Regions from separate parts of the Psychrilyobacter atlanticus DSM 19335 genome, predicted to be linked through region 2. Evidence: riboswitches for the same ligand, from Rfam matches in the RefSeq annotation. Region 2 holds a riboswitch; the other holds the start of a gene.
The links. Region 2 has a riboswitch for cyclic di-GMP ahead of K337_RS0115130 (DUF11 domain-containing protein). Riboswitches for the same ligand answer to the same signal wherever they lie in the genome.
Positions count from the first base shown of each region.

Region 1: it holds a riboswitch for cyclic di-GMP, as region 2 does, so the genes downstream of both, K337_RS0114175 (fimbrial biogenesis chaperone) here and K337_RS0115130 (DUF11 domain-containing protein) in region 2, are expected to answer to the same signal.

Region 1 covers NZ_KE384548.1:495,462-499,899, forward strand. The annotation lists gene K337_RS0114170 (HD domain-containing phosphohydrolase) at 1-1,133, shown strand, start outside; cyclic di-GMP riboswitch class I at 1,668-1,753, shown strand; gene K337_RS0114175 (fimbrial biogenesis chaperone) at 1,854-2,570, shown strand; gene K337_RS0114180 (hypothetical protein) at 2,636-3,136, shown strand; gene K337_RS0114185 (hypothetical protein) at 3,254-3,679, shown strand; gene K337_RS0114190 (hypothetical protein) at 3,738-4,438, shown strand, end outside.
Region 2 covers NZ_KE384548.1:701,310-705,747, forward strand. The annotation lists gene K337_RS0115130 (DUF11 domain-containing protein) at 1-1,606, opposite strand, end outside; cyclic di-GMP riboswitch class I at 1,718-1,793, opposite strand; gene K337_RS0115135 (Crp/Fnr family transcriptional regulator) at 1,840-2,481, opposite strand; gene K337_RS0115140 (flavodoxin family protein) at 2,984-3,478, opposite strand; gene K337_RS18750 (YbaY family lipoprotein) at 3,511-3,900, opposite strand; gene K337_RS19405 (OmpA family protein) at 3,914-4,438, opposite strand, start outside.

The DNA of each region.
Region 1 (4,438 bases), 210 kb from region 2:
ATTTTCTTACCACAGATCCTTATCTACACTTTCAATTTCATATTTTCAACAGGGAAGAACGCGGCTATATATCCAACCTTGAATCTTTAAAAAAATACAAGATAGCAGCGAGGAAAGGAAGTTTAGAAGAAACTTATCTTCTAAAGAAAGGATTAGAAAAAAATCTTGTTTTATTTGATACAGATAGAGATGTTATAGAGTCTTTAGACCAGGGAGCTGTCGATGTTATAATAGGCAGAGTACGAAAAGTTCATTATTTACTGAAAAAATATAATATACAGAGTATAAAAACTACTGGAATTATTTCAGACAAAATAAGCCTTAAATTTGGTATCCCTAAAGACAATGAAGTTCTTTATTTTTTAATAAATTCATATACAAAGGATTTTTTCTCCAGTATAGAATCCAGAAAAAATAATTTTTTAGAAAGAAAAATTAAAGTTATAAAAGATTTTAAAATTTCAATAATTATAACTTTAATTTCAGCATTAGGATTTTTGGCAGTGTATATTCATTTAAAAAAATTTAAGGCACTCTATTCAAAATTAACCAATATAACTCTGGGAATGGTAGAAGCACTGGAAAACGCCAACACATATAATGACGAAGATACCGGAGATCATGTAAAGAGGATAAGCAGGTATTCTGAATTTATAGCATATGAAATGAAACTATCTAATAAATTTATAAAGGAGATAGGTCTTTATGCCTCCCTGCATGATATAGGTAAGATAGGTATATCCGATGCCATTCTAAAGAAACCTGGAAAATTAACAGAAGAAGAATTTGAAACTATGAAAACACATGCAGAGATAGGGTATAATATGATAAAGGATTTAGAGGTAAGTGAAGTGGCTCTAAATATTATAAGGTACCACCATGAAAAATGGGATGGGAACGGCTATGGAAAGGGACTCAAGGGAACCGAAATTCCTCTTGAAGCCAGAATAGTAGCTCTGGCAGATGTCTACGATGCATTGAGGCAGAAAAGAGTATATAAGAAATCATTTACCCATGAAAAATCAGTAGAAATAATAAGTTCTGAAAGTGGAAAACATTTTGATCCCTATATAGTCAGAATTTTTCTAAGAAATCATAATCACTTTAAAGATATTTTCGACAATGAAAAGTAGTTAAAATTATTTTATAAAGGAAGAGACCTCTTAAAATTTTTAAGAGGCTCTTTTTAGTTATTCAATATTTTTTTAATCTACAGATTCTACGAAGTCTTTAATTTCACTTGTAGATATCTTTTCTAATGTATCTTCAAGGATTTTCATCAATAAATTATCTTCTATTTCATATTAATTTATCATCTTTCTAAGTTTTAAAACAGTGACCTAGTAATTCATTTTTTTCTATACTTTTAATGGCTTTTATTATAGAAGTGTAATTTATAAAAATAAAATTATGGAAAAAAATAAAAATTACCCTTAGTTTTTCATTATTCATGACCTTTTAATTTGTTTTTAGTTCTAATTTGATTTCTTATGCAGTTAAATGAAACGTGTTTGTTTTGAAATTCAAAAATGGATTAATTTTTTTTAATTTTTTCTGAAAGTAAATCGTGTTATAATAACATCCGTTATGAAATGTGCCATACATTTTTTTTAAAATTAAAATATGTTTAGCATATGACCAAATATTTTTTTTGAAATATTTGATAAAAAAGAAAATAGCAAACCTTGGGAAACCTTGGGACGCAAAGCTATAGGGTCTACGTCTATATTAGATATGGCTGCCAGTTGCCTTTAATTTAAGCACTTTAGTTAATTTTTTAATTTTAATGCATAACTTATTAAGGTTATGCATTTTTTTTTTTTTGCATTTTTTTGATTTAAATGGAGGGAACCATGAAAAGAATAATAGGAGTAATAATTTTAAATTTAGTTTTTCTTACTTATAGTTATGCTGGTTTTTCTGTAATAAAACCATCCTTTGGGATTACTTTGAACAGAGCCAAAACCCAGGAACAGCTTATAATGAACACAGGAAATAAAAATTTAAGAGTAAAAATATACGCAGAAAAACCAGCAAACCTTAAAGATGAGGAATTATATATGGGTGATTGGGTAAAGGTTTATCCTAGATATGTCACCATACCGGCAAATGGAAGAAAAAGGGTAAGGTTTATAGTGAAGCCACCAAAGGACCGTCATATCGCTGATGGTGAATACAGATGTGTATTGTACTATGAAGAAATCAAGCAAATAGGTGATGAAGGATTCAGTCTTAGAGTTGGTACACCAATCTATGGAAGAACAGGGAATCTCATCTATGCAGCAGAATATGAAAAATTGAAAGTAAAAAAAACTCAAAAGGGGTATAAGCTGAATGGGGTGGTTAAAAACACCGGAAACACTTCCTTTGCATTGAGAGCTGAGATAAAATTTTATGATAAAAAAAATAAACTGCTGAAAAAAATAGATAAAAAAGCAGCCTCTCTATTTAGAGGAACTACAAAAAATATCGGAATTGAATTGGAAGAGATAAAGAAAACTTCGAAAATTACGGTACTATTTTATGAGAAAAATAAAAAATATAAATTTGAAAAAATATACAAGCTGTAAAACGACAAAAAATATAGATGTCAAAAAATTTTACAAAAAAAAAGGAAAAAAGGAGATTAATTATTATGAAGAAAAGAATTTTACTAGTAACAGGGATACTTGCATTATCATCAATTACCTTTGGAGCACCTTCAACACCTACAAGTACTACAGGTCACGTAGATACTGGAACTTTTAATTTAAGTGCACAAATTATAACTAACTTGGACGTTGACATTTCAGGAGATATGGCGTTTGGAGATGTTGTAATTCCTGATTCAGGAACTAATACAAGAACTATTGGAACAGATTCAACTGGTATCACAGTTGGTTTCAATGCTGCTGATAAAGATGAAACTGTATCAGTTGTACTTAGTGGAACAGGGGTAGAAGGGTCAAAATATACTAAAGAAGCTGATAAAGTTTATGTTGATTTTGTTACTTCAACTGGGACATGGGCTGGAATACCAACAACAACACCTTTATACATAGGTGGGACAATTACAGTTGGCGCTGGAGCGACTAGTTCAGATGTAGATATTAGTGAAAATGTAACTGTAACTGTAACTTATGACTCAATTGTTTAATATATAATAGAAAATCTATTTAGAGTTTTGAGAAAATATAACTATTTAAAGTATGGTTTTATGCCATACTTTATTTTTTTGACGAAATATAGCTAAAATTTTTAAGGGGTGAATCATTTGAAAAAAATAATTTTAGTATTGATATTTATCATATGTGAGTCAATAACCTTTAGTACAGCAAATTTGGATGTTGATATAAGCGGGGGACTTGACTTTGACTATATAGTAATCCCTGACAGTGGGAGCAATAACTCGACTATTCTAGCAGATAGAAATGGAGTAATAGTTTCATTTGTATCCTCTAAACCAACAGATACTGTATCTGTATCTTTTAGCGGCGGAGATATCAGAAAGAATAAACTTTTCCTAGATAGTGAAAATATAACTATTGAATTTATTAGTTCTACAGGGAAGTGGAATGAAATACCCACAGATTTACCTTTTTATATAGGAGGAATGATTAGTATTAAAGATACTGCTACAGGCAACAATGAAATAGATGAAAATATAATTATAACGGTAACTAGCGAAAGTATAAACTGATTTTTTTAGTACAGAGTTTAAAAAAATATCAAATAAATTATCGAAGTGGAGCAGGAGTATGAAAATTAAAAAATATCTATTTATCTTATTATTTTTATTTAATATACTTACTTTTGCAGATGGAATACCTCAAAACTTTGAAGAAGGCTATATGCTGATAGATGTTAAGAATAAATTAAAAGACCCTTTCTTTGGTGTTTTTTTAAACTATGAAACAGAAAAAGTATATATAGGCCTAAGAAATTTTTTAGATTTTATAGAACTTTCAGGGATAGAAATAGATAAGAAAGAAAAAGTTGTTTCTGGAAAACTAAAAGCAGAATTTTTTAGAAATAAAAGAGAAAAATCTGTTTACTGGAAGTTTGATGACGATAGAAGTTTCATAAAAAATAATGAATTATATATAGAGGTGGGGAGTCTACCTGAAATACTACCCATAACAAATGTGAAATGGGATCTAGATGATTACAGGTTAACAATCTATCCAAATTTTTATTTGAGCATAGAGCTTAGGGAAAAGGCAAAGAAAAGAAGAAATAAAATAAGAAAGAAAAAAAGAGAAAAGAAGAAGAAAGAGGATATAGAAAAAAAATTACTGTCACTGGGGATGGTAAAATTAAAATATAATGCCGATGATATTTTAAAATGGTTTGATCAAGAAAAGGAAGAACATAAGGAGGATTATGGTAAGCTGGATATAGACTATAGAACTCCGTTGCTATATGGAGATTTTGCTGCTTCATTTAAGGCTTATCCAGA
Region 2 (4,438 bases):
GAATTATTATTTTATATTTCAAATATTCCCCAGGTGCAATATAAACCCTATCAGTTAAATCTTTATTACTTTGTTGGGAACCAAGAGTATAGTTTTTAGAGCTACTATTATCTCCAATGTATATAAGCTCAATAATTCCTATTCCAAAGGGATTTCCACTAGTAATGTCAGTAGAATCAAAATAATTTGTATTTTCATTAGCTAGTAAAGTTTTAACCTCGCTTAAAAGGTCTTCGACTATATATTCCTCTCCATATCCTCCACCATTATTTTCTATTTTTATAGTATAGGTCAAACTATCCTCTGGAAGGTAATCCTTGGTTTTATCTACTTTTTTTGTTACTACTATATTAGCTTTTCCAGGATCAACAACAACTTCATTACTAGTTTTAGTGTTGTTATCTCTAGTAGTTTCAATAATCGTAGCTGTATTTCTTATTTCTCCTATAATATTATTATTAATTTTAGCAGAAATAGTATACTCTACCCATCCATTAGGAGCTAACTCAGCTGAAGTAGCTACTAAATCTCCATTAAGTGGGTTACTAGATAGACCAGAGTGAGAACCTGAACTTACGTTGGCACTAACGGTAGTATTAGACATATCAAAGGCTAATCCATCACTTCCTGCTGTTGTATTAGCTACAATAGTAGATAAAAGATCTGTAATATCTAAACCTTTTACCTTGTTTGTTTTATTATTTTCTAGTCTTAAAGTATATATAAGCGGTTCCCCTAAGGTGTACTTTGATTTATTGACACTTTTAAAAATACTATAATCATAAAGTATCCTTGTATGAGTGACTGTAGCTACTTTATCTGTTCCAGCTATTGTAGCTTTAGCTTTATTTACAATAGGGTAAGATTGAGTATTATTAACTGTACCAGTAAGGGTATAGACTATGCTTCCATTTGGTCCTATTATTGCATCTGGAATATCTAGTTCCATACTCGGTAGGTTACCATCTGAAACTTTTGAATCTGTTCCTATACCACTGGTAGACACTACAAGATCTACATTACTAAACCCCAAACTAGACAGATCATCTAAAATTTTAATATCTTTAACTGTTTTATTACTGCTATTAGTTAATTTAATCTTATATTCTATTTTCTCCCCATTGTCATATTCAGTTGTTGGAGAAGTTTTACTTAAACCAATGGCAGCACCTTGATCTAATTCTTTTACAACTACATTAGAACTTTCAGAAATTCCTGCACCCATGACTTTAGAAATATTAGTAATATCTCCATTAGCATCAATGTCTAATTCAACCTCCAAAGTATATTCTATATAACTATTTGCTCCCACAGTAACATCTGAAGCATTAAATTTTTTATTATTAAAACTATAAGTTTTACTGCTACTGCCTATTCCTTCATCTACAGACACAGATTTTTCTATAAGAGGTAAACTACTCATATCATCATTTACTGTTAAATTTCTTACTTCTACAAAATCATTATTTTCTATCCTTATAGTATAGGTGAAAACTTCTCCAGGTATATATTCTGATATACTTGCGTCTTTATTTATAGTTATTGCCCCTAAAGCATACGCTGTTGTTATTAAAAATAACATAATTTTAAGCAACTTTCTTTTCACTTCTATTTCCCTCCTAAATAAATTTAAAATATATATTATATTTCCCTTCTTACTTAACTCTTTCTAACTTTATTCAGTTCAAAATCTCAAAAAAATACAGATCTAAAAAAGATCTGTAACTGGCTGCCATTTTAGAGGCCCTATAGTTTTGCGTCACAAGATTTCCCTTGGTTTGCCAATGAGTTTAAAATATATTTGATTGAGAGATCCATTTAATTTATTCTAAAAGCCTATCAATGTAAATAATCTATATAAAATTCCTTTAATCTTTCGTAATTTAATATTTTTATGCTATTTTTAGATTTTTCAATTATGCCGTCCTTTAAAAATTTATTTATAGTAGAATAAAATCCATTCCCACTGATGTTTAAGCCTTTTATTACTTCATTATAATTTTCAATATATATATATCCCTCTTTTGACTTTTTTATTAAATAATAAGCTATAATTCCTTTGTTCCCTGAAAAACTCCTTATAGTCATTACTTCTACAGTTTCTACCCACCGTTTAGAAGTTATATTTAGAATATAATTACTAAACTTTACACTTTCCTCTAACAACCTTTTAACCATGTTAACATCTAATTTTATAGCTTTTAAAGTGTTTGTTGTAACTACTGCATCTCCCGCCCCTACTCCATTCAAAAACTTCATTATTCCTATAATATAACCTTCTGAAAGAATAGAAGCCGAAGCCAACCTTATTTTTTCTAAATTTTTAAAAAATCTAGCTTCTCCTTCTAATATAAAATAAAATTTTTCTTCTTCTTCAATCAAAGTTATAATTTCATTTTTTTTATAAATTTTTACTTTAAAATTTTTCCTTTCTTCAACGGTTAATAAGTTATAAAATGGAAATTTTTCTTTATCTTTCATAATTTCAACTTTTAATACTTATTAGTTTACAGTGTTTTTTTTCTTTCGCCCCTCAATCCATTATAATTTTTGAAATAAATAAAAATCCTCTCCTTATTTTGTAATTTAATCTTATTTATAATAACAATTTTTCTATTTTCTATCCCTACCTATAGAGATTGTTTTTTGATGATTTATATGTTATAATTATATTTTTGTTTTCCTTTTCTTCCTATCGCTATACTGATATAAATTAAATATTTTTTAGAATGCACTTCCCAATGTACTTTAACTTTGTTTACACTCGTAGTATTAAATCTTTATCAAAAACCCACGGAATAAATACTTTTATTTAGTATCCTACTCCATGGGTTATAATTTAAATTAGTAATCTATCTAAAACTTCCTATTTGAAAAACAAACTGCATCAACTAAAACACTAAGGTATAAATTCCTAAATATTATATATCATAGTATTTTTAATAATTTTAAGTGATATTTTATTGATTTTAAACTTTAAAAACTATACTAACATTTTAAAGTAGTTATAAGCATTTTCAAAATCTTTTTCATCTGGATGTTTAGCAGCTTCTTTCCATCTTTGGACATTCCCTTTGCTAGCTGAGAGTGGATTTTCAGCCGGAAGCTCTGACATCCAGGAAATTAATTTAGGATCAATTGCACCCTGGCAGTGGAAGTTTCCAATGAGGGTATTTTTATTATCCAGGAACAATTTATCTATATTTTTTATGCAGTCATTTGCATGATCAGAATTTGGATAAGCACCCAATGTAAAGAAATAAGCTATTTTTTTCTCTTTTATAGTTTCTATGAATTTAAGAGCCTTTGCATCTGCGGTCCCCTTATCAATCCATGTCCCGACAATAATAAGATCATAATCAAGATTATCTATATCTTTGATGTCACTAATTTCTCCTTTAGGAAAAGCCTTTAAAATAGACTCCGCGACCTTCTTGGTGTTTCCTGTTTTACTTGAATAAGCAATTAGTGTTTTCATTGTTACCTCCGTTATGTTTTAAATTTGATGATTTATTTTGTTTTTTTCAATATAATTACCTTTTCATCTTCTTTAAAAGGATCATATGAATCTGTCGATGTAAAAAGTAACTTTTCGTCTTTCATAATCTTAACTCTTACGTTGTATCTATGGTTTTGAATAATATCTTTTTCAGGAAAATCAATTGTTAGTTTATAAGGTAAATTCCCTGCCGGTATCTCTTGTTTTGCTATTTCAATACTAGGTGCATCTGCTTTAGAAACATCTTCTAGTATTGCTATAACTTTGGCTCCAGGTAATAACGCTATCCTCTCACGGTAAGTTGCAGTTATATTTATACTTGATTTTTTTTCTTTATCTAAATTGGAATTACAACTTACTAATGTTAAAATAGATAAAACTATTAATATTATTTTTTTCATTGTTCCTCCTATACTATTTAGCTATAAAATTAACTTCTATTCTTCTATTAGTTTTTCTTTTATTGAGAGTAGAGTTATCAGTTAAAAAATTAGTTTCTCCTAATCCTTCTGATATAACTTCAATATTTTCATTATTGATTCCTTCTCTTATTGCTTCAGCAGCTTTATCTGCTCTTTTTTTAGAAATTCTTAAATTAGCTGCTTCTGATCCTGTATTATCTGTATAAGCCCTAACTGTAAGAGTCCCAGACTCTTCGGATAAATCACTAGCAATATTTTCTAAAAATTCTTGATTGACATTCATAGGTTTGTTTTTATCCATAGAATAACCATCGGCAACAATCACGTTATTATATTTTTTTAGGATTTCGGTTCTTTCATTTTCTTTAGCAATATTTTCAGTCTCTAAAGCAGCCGCTTCTTCCTTTGTTTTATTTTCTGCAGCTATTTTAGCAGTTTCCTCAGCTTGTTGTTTTTCATACTCTGCTTTTAATGCCTCTTCTTTTTCTCTTGAGATTACATCTCTCTTATTTTCGCC